One region of the Streptomyces sp. NPDC048612 genome, then DNA from elsewhere that is predicted to be linked to it. Evidence: riboswitches for the same ligand, from Rfam matches in the RefSeq annotation. Region 1 holds a riboswitch; each other region holds the start of a gene.

What was found. A riboswitch is a leader RNA that binds a small molecule or an ion and turns the genes downstream of it on or off. The one in region 1 is predicted to bind cobalamin.
Region 2: it holds a riboswitch for cobalamin, as region 1 does, so the genes downstream of both, cobN (cobaltochelatase subunit CobN) here and thiI (tRNA uracil 4-sulfurtransferase ThiI) in region 1, are expected to answer to the same signal.
Region 3: it holds a riboswitch for cobalamin, as region 1 does, so the genes downstream of both, ACGFN2_RS12180 (HoxN/HupN/NixA family nickel/cobalt transporter) here and thiI (tRNA uracil 4-sulfurtransferase ThiI) in region 1, are expected to answer to the same signal.
Region 4: it holds a riboswitch for cobalamin, as region 1 does, so the genes downstream of both, metE (5-methyltetrahydropteroyltriglutamate--homocysteine S-methyltransferase) here and thiI (tRNA uracil 4-sulfurtransferase ThiI) in region 1, are expected to answer to the same signal.

What each region holds. Positions count from the first base shown of each region.
Region 1 covers NZ_JBICVV010000005.1:55,487-60,276, forward strand. Annotated here, with positions in the region: gene ACGFN2_RS10460 (M1 family metallopeptidase) at 1-44, shown strand, start outside; gene ACGFN2_RS10465 (alpha/beta hydrolase) at 268-1,236, shown strand; gene ACGFN2_RS10470 (hypothetical protein) at 1,233-1,358, opposite strand; gene ACGFN2_RS10475 (DUF1648 domain-containing protein) at 1,442-1,975, shown strand; gene ACGFN2_RS10480 (pyridoxamine 5'-phosphate oxidase family protein) at 2,220-2,681, shown strand; cobalamin riboswitch at 2,874-3,092, shown strand; gene thiI (tRNA uracil 4-sulfurtransferase ThiI) at 3,263-4,582, shown strand; gene ACGFN2_RS10490 (DedA family protein) at 4,646-4,790, opposite strand, start outside.
Region 2 covers NZ_JBICVV010000012.1:198,954-203,743, reverse strand. Annotated here, with positions in the region: gene ACGFN2_RS20475 (precorrin-8X methylmutase) at 1-337, opposite strand, end outside; gene ACGFN2_RS20470 (cobalamin biosynthesis protein CobG) at 378-1,826, opposite strand; cobalamin riboswitch at 2,004-2,131, shown strand; gene cobN (cobaltochelatase subunit CobN) at 2,169-4,790, shown strand, end outside.
Region 3 covers NZ_JBICVV010000006.1:109,492-114,281, reverse strand. Annotated here, with positions in the region: gene ACGFN2_RS12190 (DoxX family protein) at 1-475, shown strand, start outside; gene ACGFN2_RS12185 (VOC family protein) at 660-1,160, shown strand; gene ACGFN2_RS12180 (HoxN/HupN/NixA family nickel/cobalt transporter) at 1,279-2,439, opposite strand; cobalamin riboswitch at 2,459-2,705, opposite strand; gene ACGFN2_RS12175 (alpha/beta fold hydrolase) at 2,773-3,621, opposite strand; gene ACGFN2_RS12170 (MarR family winged helix-turn-helix transcriptional regulator) at 3,618-4,331, opposite strand; gene ACGFN2_RS12165 (hypothetical protein) at 4,502-4,790, shown strand, end outside.
Region 4 covers NZ_JBICVV010000001.1:573,372-578,161, forward strand. Annotated here, with positions in the region: gene metE (5-methyltetrahydropteroyltriglutamate--homocysteine S-methyltransferase) at 174-2,492, opposite strand; cobalamin riboswitch at 2,656-2,878, opposite strand; gene ACGFN2_RS02405 (M48 family metallopeptidase) at 3,161-4,790, opposite strand, start outside.

The DNA.
Region 1 (4,790 bases):
CACTGCCACATCCCACGGGAGCACGCCGTCCGGCAAGGCCGTAGGCCTCGTGGGCCCAACCCGTGGACCAGCCGGTGAACGGACGAGGCGGCCCCTTGGAATGCGTCTACGGAGAGCAGGCAATTACAATGGACAAATACCCCCATCAGGGGCTTGAACAAGGGCGGAGGCGCTGCCGGCCGCCCCGCAGCCCAAGCGCAGCGCGGCGCTCTCCAGCGCCCCGCGCCCTTTATTATGCGTTTCTCGGATTTACCAGGGAGCATTCCCATGGCTGGTCGAACCGCCTCGATAGTTCTTGAGCCCGAGGCACAGGAACTCGCCGACGCAACCTCACAACATCCGTTCCTGTACGAGCTGGAACCGACCGCAGCGCGCAAGGTGCTCGACGACCTCCAGGCCGCGCCGGTCGACAAGCTGCCGGTCGACGAGGAGTGGGTTTCGGTTCCGGCATCGGTGGGCGATGTGGGGGTACGCATCGTCAAGCCGCAGGGCGCCACCGGGACGCTGCCCGTCGTGCTGTACATGCACGGCGGTGGCTGGGTGCTGGGCAATGCCGGCACCCACGACCGCCTAGTGCGCGAGTTGGCGGTCGGCACTCGTGCGGCAGTGGCCTTCGTGGAGTACACGCCGTCGCCCGAGGCGCACTACCCGGTGGCCATCGAGCAGGGCTACGCCACCGCGCAGTGGATCGCCCGGGAGGGGGCGTCCAAGGGGCTGGATGCACGGCGCATGGCAGTGGCCGGGGAGTCGGTCGGCGGGAACATGACCGCCGCACTCGCCCTCATGGCCAAGGAGCGCGGTGACGTCACGTTCGTACAGCAGTCGATGTACTACCCGGTCACCGACGCGGCCATGGACACCGGTTCCTACGACCAGTTCGCCACCGGCTACTACCTGAGCCGCCAGCTGATGGAATGGTTCTGGAACGCCTACACGACCGACCCGGACCAACGCGCGGAGATCACCGCGTCTCCCAACCAGGCCACCACCGAGCAGCTCTCCGGCCTGCCGCCCGCCCTGCTGATCGTCGACGAGGCCGACGTGCTGCGCGATGAGGGCGAGGCGTACGCCGCCAAGCTCCGAGCAGCCGGCGTTCCGGTGACCACGGTGCGCTACGACGGCACGGTCCACGACTTCATGATGCTCAACTCACTGAGTCACTCCAAAGCCGCCCGCGGAGCCATCGACCAGGCAACTTCCTTCCTCCGCAACGCCCTTGGAACCGACCAGACCTAGCTGATCGTTTCAGCATGGGAGGAGTGTGCGCCCATGGCGATGCCGACGTCGGCGAGGGCGAGTGCGGGAGCGTCGTTGGTGCCGTCGCCGACCATCGCGACCGTGTGGTTTTCAGCAGTCAACGTCTGCCTGGCCGCCGCGCTCCGCCCGCTCACCACCGTAAAACGGCTACCCACCCTTACGCGTTCGCCGGACAATCGGCCCCATGGTCTTGTCCTCTCCCGTACGCCTGTGGCTCGTCCCCAATGCCGCCCTCCTCACCGCCCTGTCCGTTTGGGGCGTCGTCCGCTATCCGCATCTGCCGAGCCGGATACCGCAGCACATCGGCACCGATGGGGTCGACGCCTGGACCGACCGATCCATCGGTAGCGCCTTCATACTCGTCTTCGTGCACATCGGCGTCACTGTTCTGCTCACCGCCTGCGCGGAGCTGACACTGCGGACCACTCCGAGTGCCGAACTCCCGGACAACGTTGCGCCCTTCGGCAACGGGCTGGTGAGGTCGTCGCTCAACCGGCCTCGCACACGCGCCTCCGCCCTCTGGACCGCCCGGGCGCTGCTGGCACTCAACGCTTGCGTAGGCATGTCGCTTCTGATCGGCTGCACAGTCCTGTGGCGTTCGGCGCCCGAGCCAGAGGTATCCGGCTGGCTGTTCACCGCGATGATCGCGCCCATCCTCGCCGGAACCGCTCTGACGGTCGCCTCCACCGTTCACGACCGCCGAGCACCTGCGCACTGAGCTTCCGAACACATCGGACGCACCACCTGCTCATCCGCTGGCCCAGCCCGGGGCAGCGTGTTCTGGAAGACGCCTGAGATCGCCGCGTGGGCTTCGGGGTGCCCCTTCGCCTGGGACGACGACGAGAGCACAGATAAACAACGGAGTTGCCGGATTCCTGCACGACGCCTGAACGGCCTCCGCCTCGGGAACTAAGCCCTACGCCCCATGCGGGGCCAGGGGCCACTGGCTAGGGTCGATGCCCATGCAGACCACGCGAACCGCTCGTCGCGAGCTGTCGGAGCGCAAGCGCAACACGCTGGAACGCCTCGGCAGGGAACGGGACATCTGGGTGTCCACAGCTCATCCGGACCGTGGCCCGCACCAGGTACCGCTGTGGTTCTGGTGGGACGGGCACGCCGTATGGATGTGCACCGGTGAGGCCACCGCGACCGCGCGCAACATCCGGGATGATCCGCGGGTACGCCTGGCCTTGCCGGACACGTTCGACGTCGTCCTCCTGAAGGGGCGGGCCATTCGCTTCCCGGCGGAGCGTGTACCCGGCGAGGCGGCGGACGGGTTCGCTGACAAATTCGGGTGGGACCCGCGTACCGAGGAAGCCGCGTTCGTGTATCTGCGCATCGAGCCGGAGACCGTGCTGGCCTGGCGAGGGGAGACGGAACTTGGGGGCAGAGTACTGATGCGGGACGGGGCATGGCTGGGGTAGGTCCCCGGGGCTTCGCCCGCCGGCCTCCTGTGCCGCGTCTCGTCGGACGCGGCTGAGCCCGAAACCAGTTGAAGCACCAACCAACCTCTCAGAATGACCCATCACCCCCATAACCGACAGCCTCTTGAGTCGACTGTCCTGGCCCAAAGCGGACAGTCAAGGTCTGGTTCACGACAAGCCCACCGCCTTGTCTACCCTGGACCGGCAGCTGGTTCGCCCCGCCCGCCAGGCGGGGTGTCGCAAGGGGGAACCCGGTGGGAGTCCGGGACTGCCTCGCAGCGGTGAGTGGGAACGATCGCCGTCCTGAAGCACTGGGCCCGCATGTGACCTGGGAAGCGACGGCCAGTAGGTGTCCCGTCCTCCGGGGCGTGCTCACGAGTCCGAAGACCTGCCACTGCTCGTGCGGGGTGCGATCACCACGCACGGTTCCACGCGTCCCGGTAGCGGGACCGCTGAGCGAGTGGTGTGTTCCACCCAGCCCTGCGCAGAGCGGGGACGGGCGGGCCCGCGCCCCGTTCGCGGCCCGGCGCCGGCCCTCACGACGACTCGCGAAGGAGAGTTTCGTGCCCGGCGAACCGAGCATGCCCGCCATCCCCTCCCCCAGAGCACCCCGCCCGAGCGGGCCCTGTGTCCTGCTCAAACACGGTGAGGTGTTCCTCAAGGGCCGCAACCGGCATCGGTTCACCGAGCGGCTGCACGACAATCTCCGTGGCGCCCTGCGCGGTATCGGCGGTTCCACCTGGATAAAGTCCGGCCAGAACGTGACCGTACTCGGCGGCGAGGTTCCCTTGGAGGACCTCGTGGAGCGCGCCCGCCGGGTGATCGGGTTCAACTCGGTGGAGCCTGCCCTGCGCGTTCCGAGCACCGTACCGGACATCACCGAGACGGCTGTGGAGGCGCTTGAAGCCGCCCGTACGGAACGGCCCGGAATCAGTTTCGCGGTGCGGGTCAAGCGGCGGAACAAAAACTTCGAGATGACCTCCTCCCAGTTCGAGCGCTTTCTCGGGGCCCGCGTCCGGGAAGCCCTGGGGCCCCTGCCGGTGAACCTCTCCAACCCGGACGTACTGATCTCGGTCGAGATCGACCACAAGGAGAGCTACGTCTCCTGGAGCCGTCACCAGGGACCGAGCGGACTGCCCGTGGGCTCCAGCGGACGCGCCCTGGTACTGCTCTCCGGCGGCTACGACTCGCCCGTGGCGGCCTACCGGGCGATGCGCCGCGGACTGCACTGCGACTTCGTCCACTTCACCGGTGCTCCGTACACGAACGCCGCCTCCCTGTACAAGGCGTACGCCCTCGCCCGTGAACTCAACCGCTACCAGCCCGATGGACGGCTGCACGTCATCGCACTGGGCCACGCGCAGAAGCAACTGGCCATCGCGGGGGCCGGCAGACTCCAGGTCGTCGCCCAGCGACGGCTGATGGTCCGCGCCGCTTCCGCGCTGGCGGGCCGCACCCGGGCGGAGGCCCTGGTGACCGGTGACAGCCTGGGGCAGGTGGCCAGCCAGACCCTGGCGAACATGGCTGCCGTAGACGAGGCGGCAACCCTGCCGGTGCTGCGGCCGCTGGTCGGCTGGGAGAAGCAGGAGATCATCGACGAGGCCCGGTCCATCGGCACCGCGGAGATCTCCGTGCTGCCGGACGAGGACTGCTGCAAGCTCCTCGCGCCGCCCCGGGTCACCCTCCGCGCCGGGCTGACCGGCCTGCATTCGGTGGAGAAGCGCCTCGACCTGGACGACGTGGTGGACGGCCTGCTGCGCGACGTCCAGATCATGTACCCGGGAGACTCCGGCGAGGAGGCGGATCATCCCGAAGCGGACAGCCCGGACCGCAGCCCCGAGCCCGGCCGCCCTGCTCCCGCCGTATGTGCGACGGAGCAGTCCGGGCCGGCATCCTCATGACCGGAGCGGGCCGTCGACGCAGAGAGCTTTGGCCGGCTTGCAGTCAATACGCGGCCCGCCTTGTCAGGACTCGTCGGCCGCAGTGTTGCGCTTGACCGAGGCAGCTCTTCTACGCCGGTACACCATCACGCCGATCATCGCGAGGAGCAGCCCAGCGACGACGCCCGCACCAAGCACCGTCTGCTCGGCAAACAGCCTTGCAAGCAGC
Region 2 (4,790 bases), on a different contig from region 1:
GGACCTCGTTGCCGGCCGGCAGCCGCTTCCGGGTGACGCCGCTGGCCACCATGTTGGCGTCGCAGAGGATCGGCGCACCGGCGTGCAGCGCCGCGCGGCCGCGGGCCACGACCTCGGGGGTGAAGGCCAGGTCGCGTACCAGGTCGACCATGCCGCAGGCGTGGATCATCCGGACCGCGACCCGGCTGACGTCGGCGGGCAGGCCGGCGAGGTCCGCCTCGGCGCGGATGGTGGCGAAGGACTGGCGGTAGATCGCCGCACCGTCCTTCTCGTAGTCGAACGCGGTCACTGTGGCCTCGGTGTTGTCGGGTACGGGGCGGTGGTGGAGGTGGGGCATGGAGCTGAGGTGGGGCATGGAGCCGTGGGTCGGGGGCGGTTCATGAGGTGGCGGGGGACGGAGCAGCGGAGGGTGCCGCCGGCGGTGCGGGGTGCGGGGCGGGCGCGGTCTCCGGCCGTACGACCGAGACCCGGTAGCCCTCCGCCGTCGCCAGCACGTCGACCCAGGCGCCGTGCGGATGGCCGCAGCGGCGTTCGCAGCCGGACCAGTACACGGGGAGGTGCCGGAGAGCGGCGTCGGCCGGTTCCGGTTCGCCGGGGCCGGGGCGGGCGGCGGAGACGGGGCCGGGGCCGGGCACGGGGGTGCCCGCCGTGACCGCGGCCGTCGCGTCCGCCCGTACGTCGGTACGGGACTTGGCGCAGCCGGGGCGGCCGGTGCAGGCGCCGATGCGGTGCCAGGGGGAGTCCGGGGCGGTGACCAGCCCGGCGGCGGACAGCTCACGCAGGCGGGCGGCCGCCGTCGCGGCGGACAGCCCCGGGACGACGATGCCGCGCCAGGGCGTGAGGCGGAGCGCGCCCGCACCGTCCTCGGCGGCGATGGCGGTCAGCAGCCGCCACTGTGCGACCGACAGCCGCCCCAGCGGCGCGAGCACGGAGAGCGCGCGGGCCCCGTCGCGGCCCTCGACGACGCCGGGAGCGGAGGAGTCGGCGGCCGCGGTGTGCGTCCCCGCCGCGGTCCCGGCCACCAGCACCGCCCCGATACCGGCCGCGTGCAGCCGGTCCGCGACGGTGCGGGCGGTCAGGCCGTGGCCGTCCGGGAGTTCACGTATCCGCCAGGCGCCGCTGCCGCTCGATCCGGCGGCGGTCAGGAAGGCCTCGGCGGCGGTGAGCGCGGCGCGCGGGGCGTCCGGGCCGGCGATCCGCAGCGCGTCCGGATCGTCGCCGACCCGGAGCAGGGCGGTGGCTCCGGACCCGGCCGGGCGCCCGGCGCCGGACGCGTCCTCGTGTGCCGTCGGCGCCCCGGGCCCGGCCGCTTCTGCGACCAAGCTCACATCGCCGCCGAGCGCCGCCACATCGCCCCGCCCGTCGTCCAGGACGAAGAGGAAGCGCCCCGACAGCGCGGTCGCGGACTCGCTCGCGCAGAGCAGTCCGTCCAGCTCACGGGCCCACAACCGCACGTCAGCGGCGGTGTGCCGGTCCAGTCCGGCGAGCGGGGAGGCGAGGATGTTGCGGATGCGTTCGTGGCGCTCGGAGGGCAGCAGACCGGCGTCGCGCAGCAGCGCGGCGAGCTGTCCCCCGCAGCTCTCCGGGAGGCCGCGGAGTTCCGCGTTGCCGCGGGAGGTGAGCGAGAGCCGGCCGTCGCCGAGCCGGCCGGCGGCATCGGCCAGCGTCTCCGCCTGACGCACCGTCAAATCTCCGGCGGGCAACCGCACTCGGGCGAGGTGACCGTCGGCGGCGGAGTGCAGCCGCAGCGCTCCCGGGCAGGCGTCACCGCGGTCCCGTATGGGCGGTTCGGCGCCTTGGGGCCGTAGCGAGGGGGAGGGCGGCATGGCCGCGAGCATACCCACGGAGGCGGGTGACCCATCCGGGCCGGAGCCGGCCGGGCACCCGGCCCGGACACGGGTACCGGGGGCGCGCCCCCGTCGCCGCGGGGCCGGTCCGGAGGCCCGCTTACCTCGCTCGGCCGCAGCCCTTACTATGCAGGTCGGTGGGTCGGACGGCCCACCGACGCCAGCGACGGCGCAGGGCCCTACGGCCTTGGGGAGGAAGCCCGGTGAAAATCCGGCGCGGTCCCGCCACTGTGAGCCCGGCAGACGCCGGGTGAGCCAGGAACTCCTGCCGTCCCTACGACCACCCGGGGCGCGGATACCCCGAGGAAGGCCTGCGCTCGCATGCTTCTGCTGCTGTCGACCTCCGACACCGACCTGCTCAGCGCCCGCGCGGCCACGGGCCCCGTGCCGTACCGGCTCGCCAACCCTGCGCGGCTCGACGTCGCCGAACTCCCCGCGCTGCTGGAGGGCACCGACCTCGTCGTCGTACGCCTCCTCGGCGGCATCCGGGCCTGGGAGGAAGGGCTGGAGGTGCTGCTCGCCGAGGACCAGCACCGGCCGGTCGTCGTGCTCACCGGTGAACAGGCCCCCGACGCCCAGCTCATGGAGCAGTCGACGGTCCCGGTCGGCATCGCGGCCGAGGCGCACGCCTACCTCGCGCACGGCGGCCCCGCCAACCTCGACCAGCTCGCCCGCTTCCTCTCCGACACGGTGCTGCTGACCGGCCACGGCTTCGAGCCGCCGGAGCCCGCCCCGTCCTGGGGCCCGCTGGACTGGGAAGGCCGCAACGAGAGCGGCCCGCTGGTCGCCGTGCTCTACTACCGCGCCCACCACATGAGCGGCAACACCGCCTTCGTACGGACCCTGTGCGAGCAGATCGAGACGGCCGGCGGACGCGCCCGGCCGCTGTTCGTCGCCTCCCTCCGGGCCCCCGAGCCGGAGCTGATCGAGGCGCTGGGGAGTGCCGACGCCCTGGTCACCACGGTCCTCGCGGCGGGCGGCAGCAAGCCGGCCGACGCCTCCGCCGGGGGCGACGACGAGTCCTGGGACGCGGGCGCGCTGGCCGCCCTGGACGTCCCGATCCTGCAGGCCCTGTGCCTGACCGGGCCGCGCAGCGCCTGGGAGGAGAACGACGAGGGGCTGTCGCCGCTGGACGCCGCCTCGCAGATCGCGGTGCCCGAGTTCGACGGCCGGCTGATCACCGTGCCGTTCTCCTTCAAGGAGGTCGACGAGGACGGGCTGCCGGTCTACGTCGCCGACCCCGAGCGCGCCGCCCGGGTCGCCGGGATCGCCGTCCGGCACGCCCGGCTGCGCCACATCCCGGCCGCGGAGAAGCGCCTCGCGCTGGTGCTGTCCGCCTACCCGACCAAGCACTCCCGGATCGGCAACGCGGTCGGCCTGGACACCCCGGCCAGTGCCGTGGCGCTGCTGCGCCGACTCCGGGCGGACGGCTACGACTTCGGCGACGAGAGCGCCGAGCCGGTCCCGGGCCTGGAGTCCGGCGACGGGGACGAGCTGATCTACGCCCTCATCGAGGCCGGCGGCCACGACCAGGAGTGGCTCACCGAGGAGCAGCTCGCCCGCAACCCGGTCCGTATCCCGGCCGCCGACTACAAGCGCTGGTACGCCACGCTGCCGCAGGAGCTGCGGGACTCCGTCGAGGAGCACTGGGGGCCGCCGCCCGGCGAGATGTTCGTCGACCGCAGCCGCAACCCCGACGGCGACATCGTGCTGGCCGCGCTGCGCCGCGGCAATCTGCTGGTCCTCATCCAGCCGCCGCGCGGCTTCGGCGAGAACCCGATCGCGATCTACCACGACCCCGATCTGCCGCCCTCGCACCACTACTTGGCGGCGTACCGCTGGATCGCGGCCTCCGCCGAGGACGGTGGCTTCGGCGCGGACGCCATGGTTCACCTGGGCAAGCACGGCAACCTGGAGTGGCTGCCCGGCAAGAACGCGGGGCTGTCCGCGGCCTGCGGCCCGGACGCCGCGCTCGGTGACCTGCCGCTCGTCTACCCCTTCCTGGTCAACGACCCGGGCGAGGGCACCCAGGCCAAGCGCCGGGTGCACGCCACCCTCGTCGACCACCTCGTCCCGCCGATGGCCCGCGCCGAGTCCTACGGCGACATCGCGCGCCTGGAGCAGCTCCTCGACGAGTACGCGTCGATCTCCGCGATGGACCCGGCGAAGCTGCCCGCCATCCGCGCCCAGATCTGGACGCTGATCCAGGCCGCCAAGCTCGACCACGACCTGGGGATGGACGAACGCCCCGACGACGACGGCTTCGACGACTTCCTGCTGCACGTCGACGGCTGGCTGTGCGAGGTCAAGGACGCCCAGATCCGTGACGGACTGCACGTCCTGGGCGGTGCGCCGGCCGGCGAGGCACGGGTCAACCTCGTGCTCTCCATCCTGCGCGCCCGTCAGATCTGGGGCGGCACCTCCGCCCTCCCCGGTCTGCGCGAGGCGCTCGGGCTGGACGAGTCCGCGGCGACCCGTACGACCGCCGACGAGGCCGAGGCCACCGCCCGTGCGCTGGTCCAGGCGATGGAGGACGCGGACTGGGACCCAGCCGCGGTGTCCAAGGCTGCTGAGGGGCACCCGGCCGCGGTCGCCGACATCCTCGCCTTCGCCGCCCGCGAGGTCGTCCCGCGCCTCGCCGCCACCACCGACGAGATCGACCACGCCGTGCACGCCCTCAACGGCGGCTTCGTCCCGGCCGGTCCCTCCGGCTCCCCGCTCCGCGGCCTGGTCAACGTGCTGCCGACGGGCCGGAACTTCTACTCCGTCGACCCCAAGGCCGTGCCCTCCCGCCTCGCCTGGGAGACCGGACAGGCCCTCGCCGACTCCCTGCTGGCGCGCTACCGCGACGACAACGGCGACTGGCCGCAGTCCGTCGGCCTCTCGCTGTGGGGCACCAGCGCCATGCGGACATCGGGTGACGATGTCGCCGAGGCACTGGCG
Region 3 (4,790 bases), on a different contig from region 1:
CGACGCCGGGCTCCTGCTGCTGCGCCTCGCGCTCGGGCTGACCATGGCGGCTCATGGGGCCCAGAAGCTGTTCGGCTGGTTCGGCGGGCCGGGGCTGGACGGGACCGGGCAGTTCTTCACGATGAGCGGCTATCCGGCGGGCCGGACGATGGCCGTCGTCGCCGGTCTGAGCGAGACGCTCGGCGGGCTCGGGCTGGTGGCCGGGCTGCTCACGCCGCTGGCCGGGGCAGCGGTCGTCGGCACGATGGTCAACGCGCTGGCCGTGAAGTGGGGCGGCGGCTTCTTCGCGCCCAAGGGGGTGGAGTACGAGCTGCTGCTGACGGCCGGTGCGGCGGCCCTGACGCTGACCGGGCCCGGCCGCTACGCCGTCGACCGCCTGCTGCCCGGTCTGCGGTCCGTCCGGCCGCTGCACGGAGTGCTCGCGCTGCTGGTGGGGGTGGTGCTGGCCGGCGGGGTGCTGCTGGTCCGGAAGTGACCACGGGCCCCGGGGGCGGCCGCCTCGCTCCGCGCGCACCGGGGGGGCACGGACAGGACGTCCGTCGGGCCGCATAACGGGCCGGCCGGCCCTGGGCAGGGGCGGGGCGTGCGGGGTACAGCAGAGGCAGGGAAGGCGGCGGCGCCACGGCGGTGTCGCGGCCGGGAGACGGGAGAAGGGCTCCATGTCCGTACGACGTCTGAACCACGCGGTGCTCAACGTCCGCGATGTAGCACGGTCGGTGGCCTTCTACACCGACGCCCTCGGGCTGACGGTGGACGTCGAGGTGCCGGGGCGGGCCGCTTTTCTCAGCGCCCCCGGGTCGCTCAACGACCACGATCTGGGGCTGTTCGCGGTGGCGCCGGACGCGCCGGGGCCGGAGGCCGGGCAGGTCGGGCTGTATCACCTGGCCTGGGAGGTCGGCACGCTCCGCGCACTCGTCGAGGCCCGGACCCGGCTCACCGAGCGGGGCGCCCTGGTGGGTTCCAGCGACCATCTCGTCGCCAAGTCGCTGTACGCCAAGGACCCGGACGGCAACGAGTTCGAGGTGATGTGGCGGGTGCCGCGGGAGGACTGGCCGGGCCCGGACCTGCCGGACCGGCTGCTGCCCCTCGATCTGGAAGCGGCGCTGGAGCGCTGGGGGCCGGACCGGGAGACGGGCGCCGCGGCCGGCTCCGCCACGTGAGAACGCCGGGCCGGGCCGGACGCCGAGGAGGCGGGGCCGGTGGAGTCGGTGGGGCCGGGGTGGGGCTCTGCCTCAGGCGCTGCGCGCGGCCCGCTCCGCCTCAGGGGCTGGGCCCGCCTCAGGCGCCCGGCGCGGTCCGTTCCGCCGGCTCGGTCGTCTCACCGGCCCGCTCCGCCCGCTCGGCCCAGCGCTGTTCGACGCCGGCCAGCCGCCAGTAGGCCAGTGCCGCGGCCCACACCACCACGAACAGGCCGACGATGATGAATCCGACGTTGTCGAGGTCGAGGCCCGAAATCCAGCCGGTCAGCGCGTCGTTGAGGCCGAGCTTGTCGTGCAGCACGGTCACCAGCTCGATGGTGCCGATGAAGAAGGCGACGGCGATCGACAGACCGGTGATGGTGAGGTTGTAGTAGACCTTGCGCACCGGGTTGGCGAACGCCCACTGGTAGGCGAAGTTCATGAAGGTGCCGTCCAGGGTGTCGAACAGGCTCATGCCGGCGGCGAACAGCAGCGGCAGGCACAGGATCGCGTACCAGGGCAGGCCCGCCGCGGCGCCGCTGCCCGCCATCACCATCAGGGTCACCTCGGTCGCGGTGTCGAAGCCGAGCCCGAAGAGGAAGCCGAGCGGGAACATCTGGCCGGGCCGGGAGATGGAGCGGGTGAACCGCCCCAGGAAGCGGTTCATGAAGCCGCGCGCGTCGAGGCGCTGCTCCAGCTCGGCCTCGTCGTAGCGGCCGTCGCGCAGCCCGCGGAAGACCCGCCAGATCCCGGCCAGCGCGACGAGGTTGAGGGCGGCGATGAGGTAGAGGAACGTGCCCGAGACCGTGGTGCCGACCGTGCCCAAAATCTGGTGCGTACGGGACTCGTCGTTGAGCAGGGTGCCGGCGAGCTGGGCGCCGCCGGCCACCAGGGCCGCCATCGCCACGACCACGCTGGAGTGGCCGAGGGCGAACCAGAAGCCGACCGAGACCGGACGCTTGCCGTCGGCCATCAGCTTGCGGGTGGTGTTGTCGATCGCGGCGATGTGGTCGGCGTCGAAGGCGTGCCGCATGCCGAGGGTGTACGCGGTGACGCCGAGCCCGACGCCGAAGACCTGGCTGCCGACGGCGTAGTGGTTCGGGACCACGAGCAGGAAGAGCACGCCGAAGGCGACGACGTGCAGCCCGGCTATGACGGCCATCAGGCCCGCGGTGCGGAGGGTGTCCTGCCGGCGCCAGCGGAACGCGGCGGGGGCAGGGGACTTGGGAGTATTGGTGGACAGGGCCATCCGGACGGTCACGCTCCAGCACCTCGTGGATCACTTCGTGAGATGCCGTGGCCGGTCTCCTGGCTTGGGGTTGCCACCCTGTCCCTTTGCAGCCTGGGGGAGGGTGCCCGTCTCCACCCCGCCTTCCCGGCCGCAGGCTGCGGTCAGTGGCGCCGCGGACGCGTCAGGCGCCCGCGGAAGGGGTGGAAACTTCCCGATCACAGTGGCGAGGGCCGCTCCGGACTGGGACCACACGGTCCGTCACCGGATTCCCGAGCACCACGGCCCGGCCACTCTAGCGGCCACCCCGGCGGCACGAGGGGCGTGGGGGTTCGCAGCCGCCCACGGGGAGTGGCGCGCCGTGGGTCAGTAGTCCAGGGACGACAGGAAGGCGTGCAGTTCGTGATCGAAGAGCGGGGTGTTCTCCAGATTGACCATATGGGCCGCCCCCGGTATGCGGACTCTTCGGGCGCCCGGGACGGTCAGGGCTATCGCGTGGGCGTTGGCGGAGATGTCCTTGCTGTCGAGATCACCGTCGAGCACGACCGTCGGTACCCGGATCTCGCCGAGGCGGTCGGCGGCGCCGACCTCCAGCGGTATCCCGGCACCCGTGCCGTCGGCATGGACCTCCACATTGGCCGCGGCCGAGGCGCGCATCCGTTCGCGGAACCCCGGGTGCACCGCGGACGGCTCACGATGCGGCCCGTCCACCCACATCCGCAGGAAGTGCTCGACATACCACTCCGCGCCGTCCGGTGTGCCGATCGCCGCCACCTGCTCCTTGATGTGCTCCAGCACGAAGGGGTCGCTGAAGGCCCGGCCGCTGATCCCCGGGGAGGCCAGCGCGAGGGCCGTCACCTGGCCGGGATGGGCGAGGGCGGTGTCGAGCGCGACCCGTGCGCCGTGGGAGAGGCCGACGAGGACGGCGCTGGGGACGTCGAGCGCGTCCAGCAGGGCGCACAGGTCGTCGTGGTTGGCGTAGTCCCCGGTCACGGTCGAGGACAGGCCGTGCCCGCGGAAGTCGTAACGGATCGCGCGCAGGCCGGAGTTGACCAGCCAGGTGAACTGCTCGTCCCACATGTGCTGGTCGAGCATGCCGCCGTGCAGCAGCACCACCGCGGGGCCCGAGCCGGCCGTCTCGTAGAACAGCTCGCCCTCGTCGACCGGCACGATGCCGTTGTCGATCTCGGACCAGGCGGTGATTCTCCGCGTCATTCCCCTGACCGTCCTTCGTGCATGAGAGGGGCCGGGGCGGGTCTGCCGCCGCGGCCGTCCGGCGTGCCGTCGTTACCGATACTGCCGTTACCGTCGTTACTGCCTTCATTGATACGACTATCACGACTGTCCTGGCTGCCCTGACTGTCGGTTTCCTCCCGTGGAACGTGCGAGCCGTTCGCCAGGTGCCGGAATTCCTCGCCGAGCCGGTCGAGTACGTGCAGCGCGGTGCGGACGTCGGCGGCGGGCAGGTCGGCCAGCCGTCGCCGCAGCTCCGTCGCCTCGAACTGCTGGATGCCGCGTATCGCCGCCGTGCCCTCGGCGGTGAGCCGGATCAGTGAGGAGCGGCGGTGGGCGGGGTTCGGGGCCGTGACGACCAGGCCCAGCTCCGCCGCGTGGTTCACCCGGCGCTGTACCGGCTGGCGGTCGAGCCCCATTCCGCGCGCCAACTGCGGGACGGTGCGCGGGCCTTCGGTGTGCAGCGCGTCCAGCAGTGCGTGTTCGCCGGCGGTCAGGCCGGTGTCCGCCAGCTCGCGCTCCACCGCGCGCACGACCGTGCGGTGCAGCGGCCACAGGCGCCGGATGACGCCGTACAGCAGATCCTCGGCGGCCGCAGCTTCTCCGGCGCCGGCATCCCTCTCGGCGTCCTGCTCGGCATCCCGCTTGGCCCCCCGGTCGGTGTCCCGCTCGGTATCCCTCTCGGCGCCCATCTCCGCCCCCTTCTCGATGACACTCGTGATGTCATGATGACACCGCTGATGTCGTTTGGGAAGAGGTCTGCCGCGGAATGGAGTTGAGGAGGCGGAGGGGAGGGATGAGGCGTGTGTGGTCAGCTGTGGTCAGTGTCGGACGGTCGGTGGGCGAGGAAGGTGGACGGCGGATGAAGGTCGGTCTGTTGCGTGCGGTCGGGGTCGCCACGGCGGTGTACGGGGCGGCGGTGGCCGCGGTGCCCGATCTGCTGGCGCGGCCCTCGGGGCTGGTCGACGAGGAGGGGCGGACCGCGTGGGCGACGCGCCTCTCCCTGCGTCCGCTGGCCTGGCGGGACGCGGTGAGCGGGCTGGCGCTGGCGACGGCTCCGGAAGGCCCGGCGCTGCGTACCGCCGCGTATGTGCGGATCGCGGCGGACTTCGGGGACGCGGTCCTGCTCGGTGCGACGCTGCCCGGCCGCG
Region 4 (4,790 bases), on a different contig from region 1:
CTCACTCCGCGTCCCTCCCGGTGCTCTTCGCGCACGTCCGTGCGCACATGAGCTGCCAGCTTGTAAGAGCGGGTGCTGCCATGACAAACGATTAGCGGGGCCGGTCAAACGGTGCGACGAGCCGTGACGGCCGGGAGGGCGGGCGCGCTCGCTCCCCTCCCGGCCGTGACGGGTCAGGAGCCGGACAGCTCCGCGCGCACGGTGCGGGCGGCAGTGACCAGATTCACCAGCGAGGCGCGGGTCTCGGGCCAGCCGCGGGTCTTCAGACCGCAGTCCGGATTGACCCAGAGCCGCTCGGCGGGAAGGGCCGCAAGTCCCTTGCGCAGGAGGGCCGCCGCCTCCTCGGCGTCCGGGACACGAGGGGAGTGGATGTCGTAGACACCGGGCCCGGCCTCGCGCGGATAGCCGTGCTCGGCCAGCTCCCCGGCGACCTGCATATGGGAGCGGGCGGCCTCCAGGCTGATGACGTCCGCGTCCAGGTCGTCGATGGCCTGCACGATGTCGCCGAACTCCGCGTAGCACATGTGCGTGTGGATCTGGGTGCGGTCCTGCACCCCGCCGGTGGAGAGGCGGAACGCCTCGGTGGCCCAGGCCAGGTACGCGGCGTGGCCGGTGGCCCGCAGCGGCAGCGTCTCGCGCAGCGCGGGCTCGTCGACCTGGATGACCGAAGTGCCCGCCGCCTCCAGGGCGTTGACCTCGTCGCGCAGGGCGAGCGCCACCTGGCGGGCGGTGTCCCCGAGCGGCTGGTCGTCGCGGACGAAGGACCAGGCGAGCATGGTGACCGGCCCGGTGAGCATGCCCTTGACGGGGCGCCCGGTCTGCGACTGGGCGAAGGAGGTCCAGCGCACCGTCATCGGCTCGGGCCGGGAGATGTCACCCGCCAGGACCGGCGGGCGGACGTAGCGGGTGCCGTAGGACTGCACCCAGCCGTGCCGGGTGGCGAGGTAGCCGGTGAGCTGCTCGGCGAAGTACTGGACCATGTCGTTGCGCTCGGGCTCACCGTGCACCAGGACGTCCAGACCGGCCTCCTCCTGGAAGGCGAGGACCTCACGGATCTCGGCCTTGATGCGCTCCTCGTAGCCCGCGGTGTCCAGGCGTCCGGCCCGCAGGTCGGCGCGGGCGGCGCGCAGTTCGGCGGTCTGCGGGAAGGAGCCGATGGTGGTGGTCGGCAGCAGCGGCAGGCCGAGGTGCGCACGCTGGGCCGTGGCGCGCTCGGCGTACGGCTGCGCACGGCGGCCGTCGGCGTCGGTGACGGCGGCGGCCCGCGCACGGACGGCCGGGTCATGGGTGAGGGCGGAGCCGGCCCGGGAGGCCAGGTCGGCGCGGTTCGCGGCGAGTTCGGCGGCGATGGCGCCGGTGCCCCGCGTCAGGCCCCGGGCCAGGGTCACCAGCTCCGCGGTCTTCTGCTTGGCGAAGGCCAGCCAGCGCACGATCTGCGGGTCGATGTCGCGCTCGGCGGCGGCGTCCAGCGGCACGTGCAGCAGCGAGCAGGAAGCGGCCACATCGACCCGTTCGGCCAGGCCGAGCAGGGTGCCGAGGGTGGCCAGCGACTTCTCCAGGTCGTTGATCCAGATGTTGCGGCCGTTGACCACGCCCGCCACCAGGCGCTTGCCGGGCAGCCCGCCGACCGCCGCCAGCGCGTCGAGGTTGGCCGCTGCCGCGTCGGTGAAGTCGAGCGCCAGACCCTCCACCGGGGCCTTGGCCAGGACGGGCAGCGCGTCGCCGAGCCGGTCGAAGTACGAGGCGACCAGGAGCTGCGGGCGGTCGGTGAGGGCGCCCAGATCGCGGTAGGCGCGCGCGGCGGCGTTGAGTTCGGCCGGGCTGCGGTCCTGGACGAGGGCGGGCTCGTCGAGCTGCACCCACCCGGCTCCGGCGGCGCGCAGATCGGCGAGCACCTCTGCGTAGACCGGCAGCAGCCGGTCCAGGAGCGTCAGCGGCTCGAAGTCGGCGGCCACGCCGGGGGCGGGCTTCGACAACAGGAGGTAGGTGACCGGTCCGACGAGCACCGGCCGGGCGGTGAGACCGAGGGCGAGGGCCTCCCCGAGCTCGGCGACCTGCTTGCCGGAGTCGGCGGTGAAGACGGTGTCCGGCCCCAGCTCGGGCACCAGGTAGTGGTAGTTGGTGTCGAACCACTTGGTCATCTCCAGCGGCGCCACGTCCTGGGTGCCGCGCGCCATCGCGAAGTAGCCGTCGAGGGCGTCGGCCGCGACGGCGGCGCGGTGGCGGTCCGGGACCGCACCGACCATGACGCTGGTGTCCAGCACATGGTCGTAGTACGAGAAGTCACCGGTGGGCACTTCGTGGAGGCCGGCGCCGGCCAGCTGCTGCCAGTGGGAACGGCGGAGGGTGCGGGCGGTCTCCTGGAGCGCGTCGGCGCCGACCGTGCCCTTCCAGTAGCCCTCGACGGCCTTCTTCAGTTCGCGGTGCTGTCCCTGGCGGGGGTAGCCGTACACGGTGGCCCGTGCTGCCGCGGCTGCGGGCTTCGCTGTCACGGAATTCTCCTTCGCGAATACGTGTCATGGTCCCGGGGACGGAACGAGGTACGCGAAGGGGTGACGGACACCCGGCGGAAGCACGGTGCGTCTGCCACGCACGGGACCGCCTGGTGAGAACGCCGACCTGCCCTCGAGGTCACCGGGATGTCCGTGCACGCGGGGGCGCACACGGGCAACGGGCAGGTCTTCGGACTCGCGGGCGCGCCTGCCGGAGACCTCCGGCGGGCACCTACTGGCCGTCGCTTCCCGGACGCGTGATCCAGTGCGTATGACGGCGTTCGTTCCCACTCACCGCTGCGGGGCAGTCCCGGATTCCCACCGGGTTCCCTCTTACGACGCGGCCCGTCTGGCGGACGGGGCGAACCTGTTGCCCGGCCAGCGTAGAACGCCGCCCCCGTATCGGACACCTCTGACCACATACCGGAATGTGACATGAGACACCGGGGAGTGAAGGCCGGCAACTCCCTCGCCAGGGCGACCCGTTCGGCCCTCACCTGGAAACGGGGCGGCCGGCACCTGCGCGCCGGGCCGCGGGGCAGGCGGGAGTTTGACGACAGGTCCTAGTGGAACTGCTCCTCCTCGGTGGAGCCGGTTCGTGCCGTATCCGGTGGCGGGGCGGGAGGTCTGAGGGCCCGATGCCCGTACGGCGAGGTGAAATACGGCTCCTAATCCGCCACCCCGCCGCCGGACCGGCTGTTCGGATCGGGGGCCCCGAAGTGCCGGAAGCGCCATCGGACTTCGTCCAGTTCGTACCGGGCCGTGCGCAGGGCGAGGATGCCGCGTCCGAACAGATCGACGTCATCCTTCTCCAGCGCCTGGCGGCACTGTGAGCCGCCCTGCACGGCGAGTGTGGCGGCCCTGCGCCAGTGCTTCCGGGCGGTCGGTTCCGGGACGGGCGCGACGGCGAGGGCCCGGCGGCCGTGGGCGATCCAGCGGTCGCACAAGGGGCGGAAGAGCGCCGGGTCGAGCCCTCCCGTTCCCTGACCGGCCTTTGCCAGCGCGGAGCCCGTGGCGTTGACGTCTCCCGCGAAGTCCCGTTGCATGGCCAGGCCTCCGCTCAGCTGCCAGATGACCAGGCGCTGTCGAGTCGTCATGCGGGAACCCTTCTCGCCGGAGGGCGGCCCGGGGTCCGGCTCGTGTGAGCGGGGGAAAGCGGCCGACAGCATCTCGTTCGAGCGCGCCGTCTGCTGCCACCAGCCGGAGCACAGGGTGAGTGCGAACGCACAGGTCAGGGCCAGGTAGGCGCGTCGCCACCAGATGCGGTTCGTCGTCGCAGGCGGCCGGTGGGGCGCGGATGTCCCTGGCTCACCTCCTCGCCTCCAGTGCCAGGCGGCGGCCACCACGGTGAGCGCGCTCACCGCACAGATGCCGAGGGCGATGAGGCTCGGTACGACGAGGACGTGGAGGATCTGCCAGCTCTTCTCGGGCCGCCAGCCGCAGGTTTCGGCCAGGACGCCGAGTGGCGGTACGCAGCCGTCCGCGCCGGTGAGGGCGAACGCTGTCACGAGCCCGGTCAGCGAGGTGACTCCCGCGGCGCTCATGGTGATCAGCGCACGGTTGCGCACGGGGTGCCCGCGCCGCCCCACGATGACGTATGCCACCGCTGCGGCTGTGGCCACGGCGAGGACCAGCGCGCAGGCGATCGAGAGCTGGGAGTCCTGAAACCACTGGAACCACAGCCGGGATGAGGAGTGCCGGTCGGCTGGTTGCCGGGCATGGAGCCATGCCCGTGCGAGCGCCACGGCCAGGACGCCCCATGCCCCGCAGCCCGCCACCAGGGCCAGGACCGGGCCGTTGCGCGTGGGCCGGGATGCGGGTACGTCCGTGTGCGATACCGGCGAGCGGGGCCTGACCGCCTGCTCGCTGCCACGTCCACGGAGCGCTGCCCGGACCACGATCCCGGCCGGGGCGACGATCGTCACCGCAAAGAAGCCCACGGCCAGCGAGAACGACCCCACAAAGCGCATCTGCGCCCACGCCGTGGCGGGCCGCCAGCCACATGCGGACTCCATGACCGACAGCTGCGGGGCGCAGCCCTCGGTGGCGCCCAGGGCGAAGGCACCGACCAGCCCCAGCAGCAGCGCGCCGGCTGCCGCGACGAGGGCCGCCGGCAGCCGGCACCTGGGCGCCTGGACACAGACCACGATGGCGGTCACCGCCGCGCCGGCGCACAACGCCACGGCGAGCCAGAGCCAGACGAACATGTTCCAGGCGGGTGTTGCCCGTTCGTCCCAGGAGACGGGATAAAGATGCAGCCACACCCGAGTCGCCGCCACGATGCAGACCCCCAGCGCA